Regions from separate parts of the Serratia sp. Nf2 genome, predicted to be linked through region 2. Evidence: predicted binding sites of a transcription regulator. Region 2 holds the regulator's gene; the other holds the start of a gene.

The links. The regulator PhoB, encoded in region 2, activates phosphate uptake and scavenging genes when phosphate is short. The targets are predictions, from matches to a motif close to CTGTCATAAAACTGNCNNAT.
Region 1: a site for PhoB is predicted at 4,943-4,962, ahead of opgB (phosphatidylglycerol--membrane-oligosaccharide glycerophosphotransferase). Genes of this name have one in related genera too.

Annotation. Positions count from the first base shown of each region.
Region 1 covers NZ_PYTW01000001.1:839,108-846,526, forward strand. The annotation lists gene C9411_RS03990 (LLM class flavin-dependent oxidoreductase) at 1-611, opposite strand, end outside; TPP riboswitch at 762-864, shown strand; gene tenA (thiaminase II) at 927-1,610, shown strand; gene C9411_RS04000 (ABC transporter ATP-binding protein) at 1,607-2,347, shown strand; gene C9411_RS04005 (ABC transporter permease) at 2,344-3,111, shown strand; gene C9411_RS04010 (ABC transporter substrate-binding protein) at 3,147-4,082, shown strand; gene C9411_RS04015 (transporter substrate-binding domain-containing protein) at 4,083-4,823, opposite strand; gene opgB (phosphatidylglycerol--membrane-oligosaccharide glycerophosphotransferase) at 5,110-7,413, shown strand.
Region 2 covers NZ_PYTW01000005.1:66,921-74,339, forward strand. The annotation lists gene sbcC (exonuclease subunit SbcC) at 107-3,358, opposite strand; gene sbcD (exonuclease subunit SbcD) at 3,355-4,587, opposite strand; gene phoB (phosphate response regulator transcription factor PhoB) at 4,803-5,492, shown strand; gene phoR (phosphate regulon sensor histidine kinase PhoR) at 5,517-6,833, shown strand; gene C9411_RS12635 (PstS family phosphate ABC transporter substrate-binding protein) at 6,848-7,419, shown strand, end outside.

The sequences.
Region 1 (7,419 bases), on a different contig from region 2:
TGCAGGTGCATGCCCAGCTTCGCCGCCCAGACAGCGGTGGCGTTCGAACCGGCGCCCCACCAGATGCGATCGCGCAGCCCGGCGGAAAACGGCTCCGGCCGCAGCAGCCCAGGCGGATTCGGGAACATTGGCTGCGGATTGGGTTCGGCGAACCCTTCGCCGCGCAGCGCTTCCAGGAACACTTCGGTATGGCGGCGGGCCATGTCCGCGTCGGTCTCGCCGTCGGCCGGGGCATAGCCGAAATAGCGCCAGCCGTCGATCACCTGCTCCGGCGAGCCACGGCTGATGCCGAGCTGCAGCCGCCCGCCGGCGATCAGATCCGCCGCGCCGGCGTCTTCCACCATGTACAGCGGGTTTTCATAACGCATGTCGATCACGCCGGTGCCGATCTCGATGCGTTGGGTTTTGGCGCCGATGGCGGCCAGCAGCGGGAACGGCGACCCCAGCTGGCGTGCAAAGTGGTGTACGCGAAAATAGGCGCCGTCCGCCCCCAGATCTTCGGCGGCGACCGCCAGATCGATGGACTGCAGCAGCGCATCCGCTGCGGAACGGGTGCCGGACTGGGCGGAAGGCGACCAGTGGCCAAACGAGAGAAAACCAATCTTTTTCATCGGGAATCGTCCTCAAAGGCAAAATCATCGGCCTACAGTGACAAAAATCGCGCGCTCTGCGCCAGCAAAATCGCCCCCGATCGCACTAAACGAACCGATTGCCGCCGCGCCGCCCGGCGATTGTAATCAAAAAACAAATGTCGTATAACAAGCAGCTCCGAGGGGTGTCCTGTTACGGGCTGAGATGGCGCAAGCCGAACCCTTTGAACCTGATCTGGGTCATGCCAGCGAAGGGACGGTTAGGCAACAACGCTCTCACCCGTTGCCTGTTCATACCCCAGCGTGCCCGGATCTCCACTGACTCAAGGAGGTCCCATGTCCATCACTACCCTGTTCGAAAGCGGTCTTTACGGCCGGCTGCGCCAACAAGCCGGCAGCCACTGGCAAGATTACGTCGATCACCCGTTTCTGCAGCAGCTGGCCGCCGGCACCTTGCCCGAACGCGCTTTTCGCCGCTACCTGACCCAGGACTACCTGTTCCTGCTGCACTTCGCCCGCGCCTACGCGCTGCTGGTCAGCAAGCTGCGCACCCTGCCGGAGATGCGCGCCGCCACCGCGTCGCTCAACGGCATCGTCGCCGAACTGCCGCTGCACGTCGCCTACTGCGCCGAATGGGGACTGAGCGAAGCGCAGATCGCCGCCCAGCCGGAAGCGGCGGAGACCATGAACTACACCCGCTACGTACTGGATATCGGCCATGCCGGCGACGCCCTCGATCTGCTGGCCGGCTTGCTGCCCTGCGTGGCCGGCTATGCCGAAATCGGCCTGCGGCTGCTGCACGATCCCGCCACCCAAATGGAGGGCAATCCTTACGCCTCCTGGATCCGCAACTACGGCGACGAGGGCTATCTGGCCGGCGTGCGTGCCGCCATCGAGCTGCTCGAGACCGTCGGCCACCAGCGCGGCGCACAAGGCCGCCTCACCGAGCTGGCGCAGATTTTCACCACCGCCACCCAGTTGGAATCGGCATTTTGGCAGATGGGGCTGAACGCCTCATGACCTCCCCGCTTCGCCCGCCCGGCATCCAGGTGCGGGATCTCAGCCTGCGTTTCGGTCAGCAAATCGTCTTCGACCGGCTGAGCTTCGACATCGTCGGTGGCAGCTTCGTCGCCCTGCTCGGCGCCAGCGGCGCCGGCAAAACCAGCCTGCTGAAGATCATCGCCGGCCTGGAACGGGCTACCTCGGGCACGGTGACCGGCAGCGACGGCCTGCCGGTCACCGGGCGCATCGCCTACATGGGGCAAAAAGACCTGCTCTACCCGTGGCTGACCGTCGAGGAGAACGTCGCCCTCGGCTCGCGGCTGCGCGGCGAAACGCCGGACCGGGCGTGGGCGGCGCACCTGCTGGAGCGCGTGGGCCTGGCCTCTCATGGCCGCAGCCTGCCTGCCGCACTGTCCGGCGGCATGCGCCAGCGCGCCGCCATCGCCCGCACGCTCTACGAACGCCAGCCGATCGTGCTGATGGACGAACCCTTTTCCGCACTGGACGCCATTACCCGCGCCGAGATCCAGAGCCTGGCCGCCGAACTGCTGGCGCAAAACACCGTGCTGCTGATCACCCACGATCCGATGGAGGCCTGCCGCCTGAGCCACCGGCTGCTGGTGCTGTCGCCCTGGCCGCTGGGCCTCGACGACACCCACCGCATCAGCGGGCAACCGCCGCGCGCGCCGGATGACGCCGACCTGCTGAGAAGCCAGGCCGAGCTGCTGCAACAGCTGGTGAGGGCCGCGCAATGAATATTGCCAAAGAGCGCGGCTTCACCCGCCTACGGCGCGGGCTGACGGTGTTCGTCGGCCTGCTGCTGCTGTGGTGGCTGGCGGCGCAAAGCGGCATTCCGGCCTTTCTGCTGCCCACGCCGAGCGCGGTGGCGCAGGCGCTGTGGGACGGGCGCGGCTACCTCGCCTGGCACACGCTGGTCACCGCTTCGGAGATCGTCAGCGGGCTGGCGCTGGGCGTGCTGCTCGGCGCGGCGCTGGCGCTGTGCATGATCTTCTCGCCGCGCCTGCAGCGTTGGCTGATGCCGCTGGTGCTCACCAGCCAGGCGATACCGGTGTTCGCCCTAGCGCCGCTGCTGGTGCTGTGGTTCGGCTTCGGCATGAGCGCCAAGGTGGCGATGGCGGTGCTGGTGATCTTCTTCCCGGTGGTGTCGGCCTTTTTCGACGGGCTGCGCCGGGTCAACAACGACTATCTCGATCTGGCGCGCACGATGCGCGCTTCGCGCTGGGCGCAGCTGCGGCACGTGCGGCTGATGGCGGCGCTGCCGGCCTTCGGCTCCGGCCTGCGCATGGCCGCCGCCGTCGCGCCGATCGGCGCCATCATCGGCGAATGGGTCGGCTCGGCCGAAGGGCTGGGCTACGTGATGCTGAACGCCAACGCGCGCATGCAGACCGACGTCTGCTTCGCCGCGCTGTTTATTTTGGTGCTGATGACCGTGCTGCTGTGGGCTGCGGTGGATGCGCTGCTGCGACGCCTGATCGCCTGGGCGCCGGAAAACGACTGATGATTGCAACCATAACCAGGGATAAAGGAACGACCATGATCAAACAAACCGTGTGCGGGCTGCTGCTGGGCGCCGCCATCACCGGCCAGGCCGGCGCGGCCGAAAAGCTGACGCTGGTGCTCGACTGGTACATCAACCCCGATCACGCGCCGATTGTGGTGGCCGAGCAGATCGGCGCCTTCAAGGCCGCAGGGCTGGACGTCAAGATCGTGCCGCCGTCCGATCCGGCGCTGCCGCCGCGGCTGGTGGCCGCCAAACAGGCCGACCTCGCCATCACCTACCAACCGCAGCTGCATTTCTTCGCCGATCAGGGCCTGCCGCTGATGCGCGTCGGCACGCTGATCAACACGCCGCTGAATACGGTGATCGCGCTGGATAAAAACATCACGTCGCCGGCGGCTCTCAAAGGCAAAACGGTGGGTTACTCGGTCAGCGGCATCGAACAGGCGACGCTGGCCACCATGGTCGAACACGAGCACCTCAAGCCGCAGGACATCAAGCTCATCAACGTCAACTTCCAGCTGACCAGCGCCCTGCTGGCGGGCCAGGTCGATGCGGTGATCGGCGGCTACCGCAACATCGAAGCGCTGGAACTGAAGCTGCAGGGCAAGACGCCGGTGGTGTTCAACGTCGAAGATTACGGCGTGCCGGCCTACGACGAGCTGATCATCGTCGCCCACCGCGATGCGGTGAACGAACCGAAAATCCGCAAGTTCCTCGCCGCGTTGAAGCAAGGCAGCGACTACCTGCATGCGCACCCGCAGGACACCTGGCTGGCGTTCGCCAAGGCGCACCCGGAGCTGAATACCGAGCTGAACAAACAGGCGTGGCAAGCCAGCCTGCCGCTGTTCGCACGCGATCCGGCCAAGCTGGATCGGGCCCGCTACCAGGCTTACGAACAGTTCTTGTTCGACAACAAGCTGATCAAGAAAATCACCCCGGTGGAACAGTACGCGGTGGAGCTGGACTGATCACGCCGAGGCGGCCGGCGGCGCCACCGTCACCTCGCCCTGGCCGCTGCGCTGCAAGGCCGCCTTCACCAGCCCGTTGGCTTTGCAGCGCTCGATAAAATCGTTCACGTAGGCGGCGCCCTGCGTTTTTTGCCGCGGCACCGCCATCGCCTGGCGGATAGCGGTGAAATGCCCGTCCAGCACCCGGTAGCCGGGATGGGCGGCCGCGGCGGCCAGCAGCGGTTGACGCACGCCGGCCGCCGCCTCCAGCCCCCGTTCGAAAAACAGCGTGATCGCCTCGGCGGAGGTTGCCGCCCGCACCAGCTGCGCCTGCTGCAGCGTGCGCGATAAAAACAGATCGTACGCCGCCCCCTGGCCGACCGCGATGCGCACCTCCGGCCTGTCGAGCTGCGCCACCTCAAAGTAAGGCGCGTCGTTCGCCACCAGATAGGTTCCCTCGATGATCACGTAGGGCTCGCTGAAGGCGATCTGCGCCGCGCGCACCGGCTCGATGGCCATAAACGCCAGGTTCCAGGCGCCGCTGTCCAGGTCGGCGAACACCTTGCCCGCCGCGTCATAGGTGACCAGTTCGAGCGCCACACCCAGCTCCTGGGCCAGCGCGGCGGCCAGCTCCACCGAAGCGCCTTGCGGTTTGCCACCGGCCCCGGCCTGCGCCAGCACCGGATTGCCGTAGTTGATCGCCGCGCGCAACACGCCTTGCGGGGCCAGATCGTCGAGTACCGCGGCGGGAATCGTCTGCATACTTCCTCCTGAATGGCTGATGGGCGCACCGTCGTGGCGCTCATTAAGCGTAGAGCGAAACCTCCGACCAGCAAGCTTTCGCCGCCGAGGCCGCCGTCGGCGTGATTAACGTCACACTATTGTCATAAAAATGTACAATAGCCGCCGCTCGTCGGCCGTAGCGGGAGATCGCGCGTTGTTCCGCCGCCGGCAATAGGCTATACCCTTCACTTTTCGCGCTGCGGCACGCTCGGCGGCGCAAACCAGGGCAGCAACGGTTTTATTTCAATCAGACAAGGTTTGGCGGATGGTTTTAGCAGTCGTTTCGTTTGTTCTCTTTTTGGCGTCGATTTTGATTTATCGCACCCGGGCCGCCGCCAACCGCTGGTGGTTCGCCATTCTGCTGACGCTGCTCGGCAGCTATCTGGTGCTGAACGTCATCCTGATCGCCAGCAACTACTTCACCGGCGACGGCATCACCGACGCGGTGATTTACACCGTCACCAGCAGCCTTAAAGGCGCGGGCATCAGCAAATACGTGCTGCCGTTTATCGGCCTGCTGGCGGCGTTGGGGCTTATCTTCGCGGTGCTGGCCCGCAGCCTGCTGCGCCGCAAGGCCAAAGGCAGCAGCGTGGCCTACAGCGTCGTCGCCGTGCTGCTGGCGCTGTTCTCGGTCGGCACCACCCCGGCGTTTCAGGACATCTCGCTGCTGGTCAAGAGCCAGATCGTCGGCGATACCGCCGATTTCACCACCTACTACAAGGCGCCGAAAAAGACCGTACAGGGCAAGCGCCCGAACCTGGTGTACATCTATGCCGAGAGCCTGGAGCGCACCTACTTCGATACCGAGCTGTTTCCCGGCCTGGCCGACGAGCTGAACGCCCTGCGCACGGACAGCATCGATTTCAGCAACACCCAGCAGCTGCCGGGCACCGGTTACACCATCGCCGGCATGGTCGCCTCGCAGTGCGGCATTCCGCTGTTCGCGCCCTTCGACGGCAACGCCTCCAGCGCGGTCTCCACCTTCTACCCGGAGAACGTCTGCCTGGGCGACGTGCTGAAGGCCGCCGGCTACAGCAACTATTTCTATCAGGGCGCCGAGCTGGCGTTCGCCGGTAAAGACACCTTCCTGAAATCTCACGGTTTCGACCACGTTTACGGCTTCAAAGAGCTGCGCGAACAGGTCGCCGATCCAAGCTACAAAAACGACTGGGGCTGGTACGACGACAGCGTGCTGGACGTGGTGTACGGCAAGTTCGTCGAGCTGTCCAAACAGCGCCAACCGTTCTCGCTGTTCACCTTGACCGTCGATACCCATCACCCGGACGGCTTTATCTCCGCCGGCTGCAGCAAGAAGAGTTACGCTTGGCAGAATAAAGAAAACCGCTCGCTGAGCGCGGTGGCCTGCAGCCAGCAACACATCGCCGCGCTGATCGACAAGATCAAACGCTCGCCCTATTTCAGCAATACCGTGATCGTGGTGTCCTCCGATCATCTGGCGATGAACAACACCGCCTACGATATCCTGACCAAACATAAGCGCCGCAACCTGTTCTTCATCATCGACGGCACCCGGCCGCTGGCGGAACAGCGCAACGAGAAGCGCAGCACGCTGGACAACGGCGCCACGGTGCTGGACGTGATGGGCGGCGACAACTACATCGGCCTCGGCCGCAGCAGCCTGTCGGCGCCGTCGCTGTCTACGGTGTTCCTGAACATCGAAGAGAAGATCAACGGCTGGAAACCGGCGGTGATCAACCAGTGGGGCCTGCCGAACCGCATTAGCGACTACAGCGTGGATACGCGCCAGCGCAGCTTCAGCTTCTCCGGCGTCACCTACAAGGTGCCGTTCATTCTGCGGGTGGGCGATAACCGCATCGAACCGATGTTCAACGTCTACCTTTCCACCCCGCTGCGCAAGCAGCTGGCCGGGCTGGGCGCGGGGGAGAAATTCGTCTGGGTCGATAAATGCTACGAGATCGGCCGGGTCTGGGCGCCGAAACTGGCGTTGAGCACCGACATCTGCGTGGCCTCCGGCACCCTGGCCTCGCCGCCGCAGATCGTGCAGGCCAGCGGCGAACGCTTCCGCGGCAAGGTGAGCTTTACCGCCCCGGCGGCGGACAGCGTCGCCGATTACCAAAACGCCGTCGCTCGCCTGCAGGTGGACGACGCGGCGATGAAGTACCGGGCGGACAGCATCGAGTTCATGCTGCCCGGCCTGCCGGAGCAAGTGAAAGCCATCACCGGCGTTTCCGGCGTCGAGGAGTGGGGCCGCTGGTCCGACGCCAACCTGGCGCCGGCGGTCGACATCGATTACGTCGATCCGCTGCCGAAGACCTTCGATCTGGTGCTGCGCGCCCGCGCCTACGGCAATAACGTCGGCGAACCGATTTCGGTGCGCGTCGGCGACGAAGAGCGTTTCGTGTCGCTCGGCGAACAGGACAGCACCGTCACCCTGCGCTTCGACAACCCGCGCGGCGCGCAGAAGATCAGCATTACCCCGCCGGCGCCGACCGAGCCGAAAGAGAGCGCCAGCGGCGGCTTCACGCCGAAGAAGCTGGGCATCGGCCTGGTGTCGCTGAAGGTCGAGGCGGCAAGCCCCGCCTCCTGATCCCCA
Region 2 (7,419 bases):
GTAACAATCCTGTTATGCCTGCATAATAACCCGTGCTCGCCGCGGCTCAACGCTTTTCACCGCGGAGTGCCGCCGCGGTCACACTTCTGCGCCGCGCGCCGCGGGATCATTCCAGCCTGAAGTGCGCCTCCAGCCGGCTGACGCCGAGCCCGTTGACCTTTTTCACTTTGATCTGCACCGGAATACGCTCTTTCATCGCCTCGACGTGGCTGATCACGCCAATGGTTTTACCGGAGGCATTCAGGCTGTCCAGCGCGTCCAGTGCGGTATCGAGGGTTTCTGCGTCCAGCGTGCCGAAGCCTTCGTCGAGGAACAGCGAATCGATGCTGGTTTTGTGGCTGACCAGATCGGACAACGCCAGCGCCAGCGCCAGGCTGACCAGGAAGCTCTCGCCGCCGGACAGGGTGCGGGTATCGCGCAGCGCGTCGGCCTGCCAGGTGTCCACCACCTGCAGCTCCAGCGCGTCGCTGGTTTTGCGCTGCAGCAGGTAGCGCCCGTGCAGCCGGCCGAGCTGAAGGTTGGCCAGATAAACCAGATGATCGAGCGTCAGCCCCTGAGCGAAGCGGCGGAACTTGTCGCCTTCTTTCGAGCCGATCAGCTGGTTGAGGTAGCTCCAGTCGTCGTAGTCTTGCTGGCTGCGGGCGATTTGCTCGAACAGCGCCTGTTGATTGAGACGGCGGGCGGCGTCGCTTTCCAACTGGTTGCGCAGTTCGCCCTGGCTCAGCTGCAGCGCCTTCAACTGCTGTGCCAGATCGGCCAGCGATTGGGTGAGCGCGTCGAGATCCGCGTTGGCCTCATCCACCCCTTCCGGGCGGTTCTGCCGATGCTGCTCCAGCGTTTGCGTCGCCTGAGCCAGCAGGGCCGCAGCCTCTACCTGCCGCTGTTGCAGCTGCTCTTTGCGCTGCTGCAATTCGCGGCGCAGGGCATCGTCCAGCAGCGCGGCGGCGAAGGCGGTTTCATCGGTAAATTCGCTGTCGGCCAGCGCCTGCTGCCATTGCTGCTGCGCCTGCTGTAGCCGTTCCTGCATTTGGGCGTGCTGCTGTTGTAACCCGGCCTGCTGGCCGGCCAGGCGCTCGCGCAGTTCCTGCGCCTTTTGCCATTGCTCGGCGGCCTGCAAGCTGGCCTGTTCACAGGCGGTTTGTTTGGCGCGCAGCTGTTCGCGCACCTCGGCGATCCGCTGTTCGCCGAACAGCGCCAGCCGCTGCGCGCGCCGTTCTGCAAGAGTTTTCTCGCCTTCTTGCCAGCGTTGTTGCAGGTCTTGCTGCTGTTGCAGGCTGTCGGCATGGGTCTTTTGCAGCAGCGTAAAGCGCTCTTCGAGCAGCGCCAGCTGTTGCTGCGCCTGCTGCTGCTGCGTTTGCAGAGCGGCGAGCGCGTCTTTTGCCTGCTGCACCGCCTGCGCCGCCTGTTCATGCTGCTGCAGCGCGTGCTGCCCGTGTCGCTCTTCGTCGTCGCAGCCGCTCAGCCAGGCGCTGAGTTGCTCGCCCTCCGCCAGGGTAAAGTCGAATGCCAGCGGCGCGCTGAGCTGCTGCCACTGCTGCTGTTGGGCAGCCAGCTGCTGCTCATCCTGCGCGATAGCCTGCTGCTGGCGTTGCTGCTGCTCTTGCAGGCCTTCACAGCGGGTGCGCAGCTCGGTGCCCTGGGTTTGCAGTTTCTCGGCGAGGGTGCGCATCTCAACCAAGCGTTGTTCCGTCGCCGAAGGCTGCACCGCCTGATATTGCTCCACCGCCGGGTGGCTGGTGGAGCCGCACAGCGGGCAGGGGGCGCCGCTCTGCAACAGGGCGCGCTCCGCTTCCAGGCTGACGATGCGTTTTTCCAGCTCGTGGATCCGCTCCACTTCCTGCAGCTGTGCCTTGTGCTGTTTGAATTGCTGACGCGCGTTCTCCAGCTGGTGTTGCAGCCCGGCGAGCTGCGTTTGCCGTTCGGCGTGCTCCGCCTGTTGCCGGGCCAGACGCTCGCGGGTCTGACGGTTAAGGGAAGCGAGCGTAAATAACTGCTGGCGCGTCGGGCGCAGATCCGCCAGAGCGCTCAGGCGCTGGCGCAGCGGGGCCAGCGGCGTTTGCGCCTCCAACGCCTGCCGTTGTTGCTGTTGAGCGGCCAGCGCTTCGGTCAGTGCGTTCAACTGCTGTTGATGCTGTGCGGCCTGCGCCGTCAGCTGGCTGCGCTGGGCGGTGAGCTGCTCCAGTGCGGTCTGCTGTTGGGCGCACTGCTGCGCGGCGGCATCGCCGGCCTGTCGCCGCTCGGCCTGCATCGACTGCAGTTGGGCGATCTGATGGTCGAGCGGAGCGACCTGGTCATCGATCAGCTGTTGCTGCTGACGCATATGCTCGGCATGGGCTTGCTGCGCCAGACGGGCCTTTTCCACCGCCTGCTGCAGCGGCGCCAGCTGCGCCGAGTGCTGCTCCTGTTGCTGCGTCAGCTGGGCAGCCTGCTGTTGTATCGTCTGCAGCTCGGCGCGGCAGCGATCGCGTTCGCTGCGCAGCGGCCGCAATTTCTCGGCCGGTTCGCTGAGCGCCAGCCGCTGCAGCTGCGGGGCGGCCTCGGCCTGCTCGCGCTGGGCGGTTTCCAGCCGCCGTTGCCCCTCGTTTTGCTGTTGCTGGAGGCGCTGCCATTGCTGCAGCCAGCTCAGCGCCTGTTGCTGTTGCTGAGTTTGCTTGCCGAGAGCGCTTTCCTGCGCGCTCAGCGCCGCTAGCCGTTCAGTCAGGGAGTAGCGCTGTTCATCGTTCAGCAGCTCGATGCCGCTGGCGCGCTGGTGCAACGCATCCAGGTCAGTTTTGGCCTGCTTGTGGGATTCGAACACCTGTTCGGACAGCCGCCCGTAGATTTCGGTGCCGGTCAGTTCTTCCAACAGCTCGGCGCGATCGTTGGCGTCGGCGTTGAGGAACGCGGCGAACTGCCCCTGAGACAGCATCATCGATTTGGTGAAGCGGCCGAAGTCCAGCCCGGTGATGGCGGCGGTGATCTCCAGCTTATCGCGCACCTTATCCGCCAGGATCTTACCGTCCTCGCGGCGCGCCAGTTCGACCTTCGGCGCCTGCAGATTGCCGTCCGGCGCGTTTTTGGCGCGACGCTGGCTCCAGAAGGCGCGATAGCCGATGCCCTTAACCTCAAATTCGACCTCCGCCAGCGATTCGGCGGTGTGGCGGGTCATCAGTTCATTCTGGCTCGGCGTGACGTTGAGACGCGGCGTCTGGTGGTACAGCGCCAGGCAGATGGCGTCCAGCAGGGTGGTTTTGCCCGCGCCGGTCGGGCCGGTAATGGCGAACAGGCCGTTGCTGGCGAACGGCTCGGCGGTGAAGTCAATTTTCCACTCGCCCTGCAGCGAGTTGAGGTTTTTTAACCGCAGGCTGAGGATCTTCATGGGTGGGGCTCCTCAAGATTGTGCTGCACCGCATCGACTACCTGGCGGAACAGTTGATGCATCCGCCGTTGGCGCGCTTCGGGCATGTCGGCCTCTTGCGCCAGGCGCCGTTCGAACACCTCGTTGACGCTCAGCTCGTTCAGCGTTTCCTTGTCCTGCTGCGCGATCGCCTGGCGGCGTTGCTCTTTGCTGCGCCGCAGCAGCACCACTTCCACCGGCAGCTCATCCGCCATCAGCTGGATGCGGCGCTGGATATCGCTGAGGTAGTCCTGCGTCGCCACTTCGATATCCAGCCAAACCAGCAGCTCGCCGGCATAGTCGGCAAATTGCTGCAGCTGCCGTTCGATCTCGGCCAGATCGCCTTTGATCAGTTGCATGGGCTGGAACTGCGGGATCGTTAACGCCTCTACCTGCTGCAGGGCGCCGTCGGCGAAATCGACCAGGAAGACGCTTTTGGCTTTGCCCAGTTCATCGAAGCTGAGCGGAATCGGTGAGCCGCTATAGCGAATATGTTCCGACTTGGCGACGTTCTGCGCGCGGTGAATGTGGCCCAGCGCGATGTAATCGGCAGGGGGGAAGGCCTGCGCCGGGAAGGCGTCCAGGGTGCCGATATAGATGTCGCGCACCGAGTCGGAGGTGGTGACGCCGACGGTGGTCAGGTGGCCGGTGGCGACGATCGGCAGCGGCAGGCCCAGCCGATCGCGGCGTTCGCAGGCCGCCTGATACAGCGCTTGGTAATGTTCGGCGATGGCTTCCTGCAGCGCCTGCTGTTTCTGCGCGCCGGATTCGCCGGCGCGGCTGGTGAGCAGATCGCGCGGCCGCAGAAAAGGAATGGCGCACAGCACCGCGCCCGGCTGGCCGTCGCGCCGATTCAGCACCACGATCTGCTGCTCAAGGGAGCCCTGCGCACTCGCGATCACCGTGGTGTTCAGGCAAGAGAGCAGTTCCCGCGATTCGTTCAGCGTCGCTACCGAGTCGTGGTTGCCGCCCAACACCACCAGCTGGCAGCCGGTGCGCTGCAGTTCCACCACGAAGCGGTTGTACAGCTCGCGGGCGTAGCTGGGCGGCGAGCCGGTATCGAACAGATCCCCGGCGACGATCAGCGCATCCACCTGCTGCTGCTCGATCTGTTCGATCAGCCAGTTCAGAAAAGCCTGATGTTCGGCGGCACGGCTTTTGGTGAAAAAGTACTGGCCAAGATGCCAGTCAGAGGTGTGGATCAGGCGCATGACACTCCCGGATGCAAAGGTAATGGCGATGATTATAAAGGCCGCGGCGGCGGCTGTCCCGGCGCAATGGCGATGACCACGGAATGATTTTTCTTTGCGCCGGGAAATAATCGCTATGCTTACTGCCTATAACAGCCGCTTTTTTTCATAAAAGTGTCACAAAACTGACGCATAATGGCGCCCGCAAAGTCGCTAACACATTGGCAGGATTGACGATGGCAAGACGCATACTGGTGGTGGAAGACGAAGCGCCGATCCGTGAGATGGTGTGCTTTGTGTTGGAACAGAATGGTTACCAACCGTTGGAAGCCGAGGATTATGACAGCGCCGTGACGCGCCTGTCTGAGCCGTTCCCTGATTTGGTGTTGCTCGACTGGATGTTGCCCGGCGGTTCCGGCATTCAGTTTATCAAACATATGAAGCGCGAAGCGCTGACCCGCGATATTCCGGTCATGATGCTGACCGCGCGCGGCGAAGAGGAAGACCGCGTGCGCGGCCTGGAAGTGGGGGCGGATGATTACATCACTAAGCCGTTCTCGCCCAAGGAGCTGGTGGCGCGCATCAAGGCGGTCATGCGCCGCATTTCACCGATGGCGGTGGAAGAAGTGATTGAAATGCAAGGGCTGAGTCTGGATCCGTCCTCCCACCGCGTGATGGCTAACGATCAGGCGCTGGACATGGGGCCGACCGAGTTCAAGCTGCTGCACTTCTTTATGACCCACCCGGAGCGGGTTTATAGCCGTGAGCAGTTGCTTAATCACGTCTGGGGCACTAACGTTTATGTGGAAGACCGTACCGTTGACGTGCATATCCGTCGGCTCCGCAAGGCGTTAGAAACCAGTGGGCATGATAAAATGGTTCAAACCGTTCGGGGCACCGGCTACCGGTTCTCAACGCGCTACTGATCGCGCTGCGCTGGAGAATATGCCGTGTTAGAACGTCTGTCGTGGAAGAGGCTGGCTCTGGAGCTGGCTCTTTTTTGCCTGCCCGCCTTACTGCTGGGGCTGATTTTCGGTTATCTGCCCTGGTTCCTGCTGGCCTCCGCGCTGGCTGCGCTGGTGTGGAATTTCTACAACCAGCTCAAACTCTCCCATTGGCTGTGGATTGACCGCAGCATGACGCCGCCGCCCGGCCGCTGGAGCTGGGAGCCGCTGTTCTATGGCCTGTATCAGATGCAGCAGCGCAATCGCCGCCGCCGGCGCGAGCTGGCGCTGCTGATCAAGCGCTTTCGCAGCGGGGCCGAATCGCTGCCTGATGCGGTGGTGATGACCACCGTCGAAGGCAACATCTTCTGGTGTAATGGGCTGGCGCAGCATCTGCTCGGCTTTCGCTGGCCGGAAGACAACGGCCAGCACATCCTCAACCTGTTGCGTTATCCGGAATTCAGCCACTACCTGCAACAGCAGGAGTTCTCGCGCCCGCTGACGCTGCAGCTGAACAACGAACACTACGTCGAATTCCGCGTGATGCCTTATTCCGAAGGGCAACTGCTGATGGTGGCGCGCGACGTCACCCAGATGCGCCAGCTGGAGGGCGCGCGGCGCAACTTCTTCGCCAACGTCAGCCATGAACTGCGCACGCCGCTGACGGTGTTGCAGGGTTACCTGGAGATGATGGGCGACGAAGAGCAGGACGGCTCGCTGCGCAGCAAGGCGCTCGGCACCATGCAAGAACAGACCCGTCGAATGGACGGGCTGGTCAAGCAGCTGCTGACGCTGTCGCGCATCGAGGCGGCGCCCAATGTCGACATGAACGAGCGGGTGGATATCCCGCTGATGCTGCGAGTGTTGCAGCGCGAGGCGCAATCGTTGAGCGGTGGCAATCACGAGATCAGCTTCCGGGTAAACGAACAGCTCAACGTGTTCGGCAATGAAGATCAGTTGCGCAGCGCGGTGTCTAACCTGGTGTACAACGCGGTCAATCACACGCCGAAGGGCACCCACATCGAAGTGAGCTGGCAGCAGACGGCGCATGGTGCGCAGTTCCAGGTCAGCGACAACGGGCCGGGCATCGCCGCCGAACACCTGCCGCGCCTGACCGAGCGTTTTTACCGCGTCGATAAGGCCCGTTCGCGCCAAACCGGCGGCAGCGGGTTGGGGCTGGCGATCGTCAAACACGCGCTCAGCCATCACGACGCGCGGCTGGAGATCCTCAGCGAGCCGGGGATCGGCACCCGCTTTATCTTTACCTTACCCAACCGGTTGATTGTTCCCGCCGCTTTATCAGAGAATGCGGTGAAAAATTAACGCGAGACACCGGTATGACCCGAATAACCCGAGGGCTGTTGCTTTGCCTGGCGCTGCTGGCCGGACGCGGCGCGCTGGCGCAGCCCGACGGCATGCTGGCGGGCAACCTGTCCAGCGTCGGTTCCGACACCCTGGCGAATCTGATGGCGCTGTGGGCGCAGGATTTCAGCCGGCATTACCCCAACGTTAACCTGCAGATCCAGGCCGCCGGCTCGTCGACCGCGCCGACCGCCTTGGCGGCGGGCGCCGCGCAGTTGGGCCCGATGAGCCGGCCGATGAAGGCGGCCGAGGTCTCGGCGTTCGAACACCGTTACGGCTATGCGCCGCTGGCGGTGCCGGTGGCGGTGGATGCGCTGGTGGTGTTGGTGCATCAGGACAATCCGCTGCGCGGCCTCAATCTGCAGCAGCTCGATCGCATTTTCTCCGCCACCCGGCGCTGCGGAGAAAGCAAACCGCTGACGCGTTGGGGCGAGCTGGGGCTCAGCGGCGACTGGGCGACGCGCTCGCTGCAGCGCTTCGGCCGCAATTCGGCTTCCGGCACCTACGGGTATTTCAAACTGCGCGCGCTGTGCGGCGGCGATTTTAT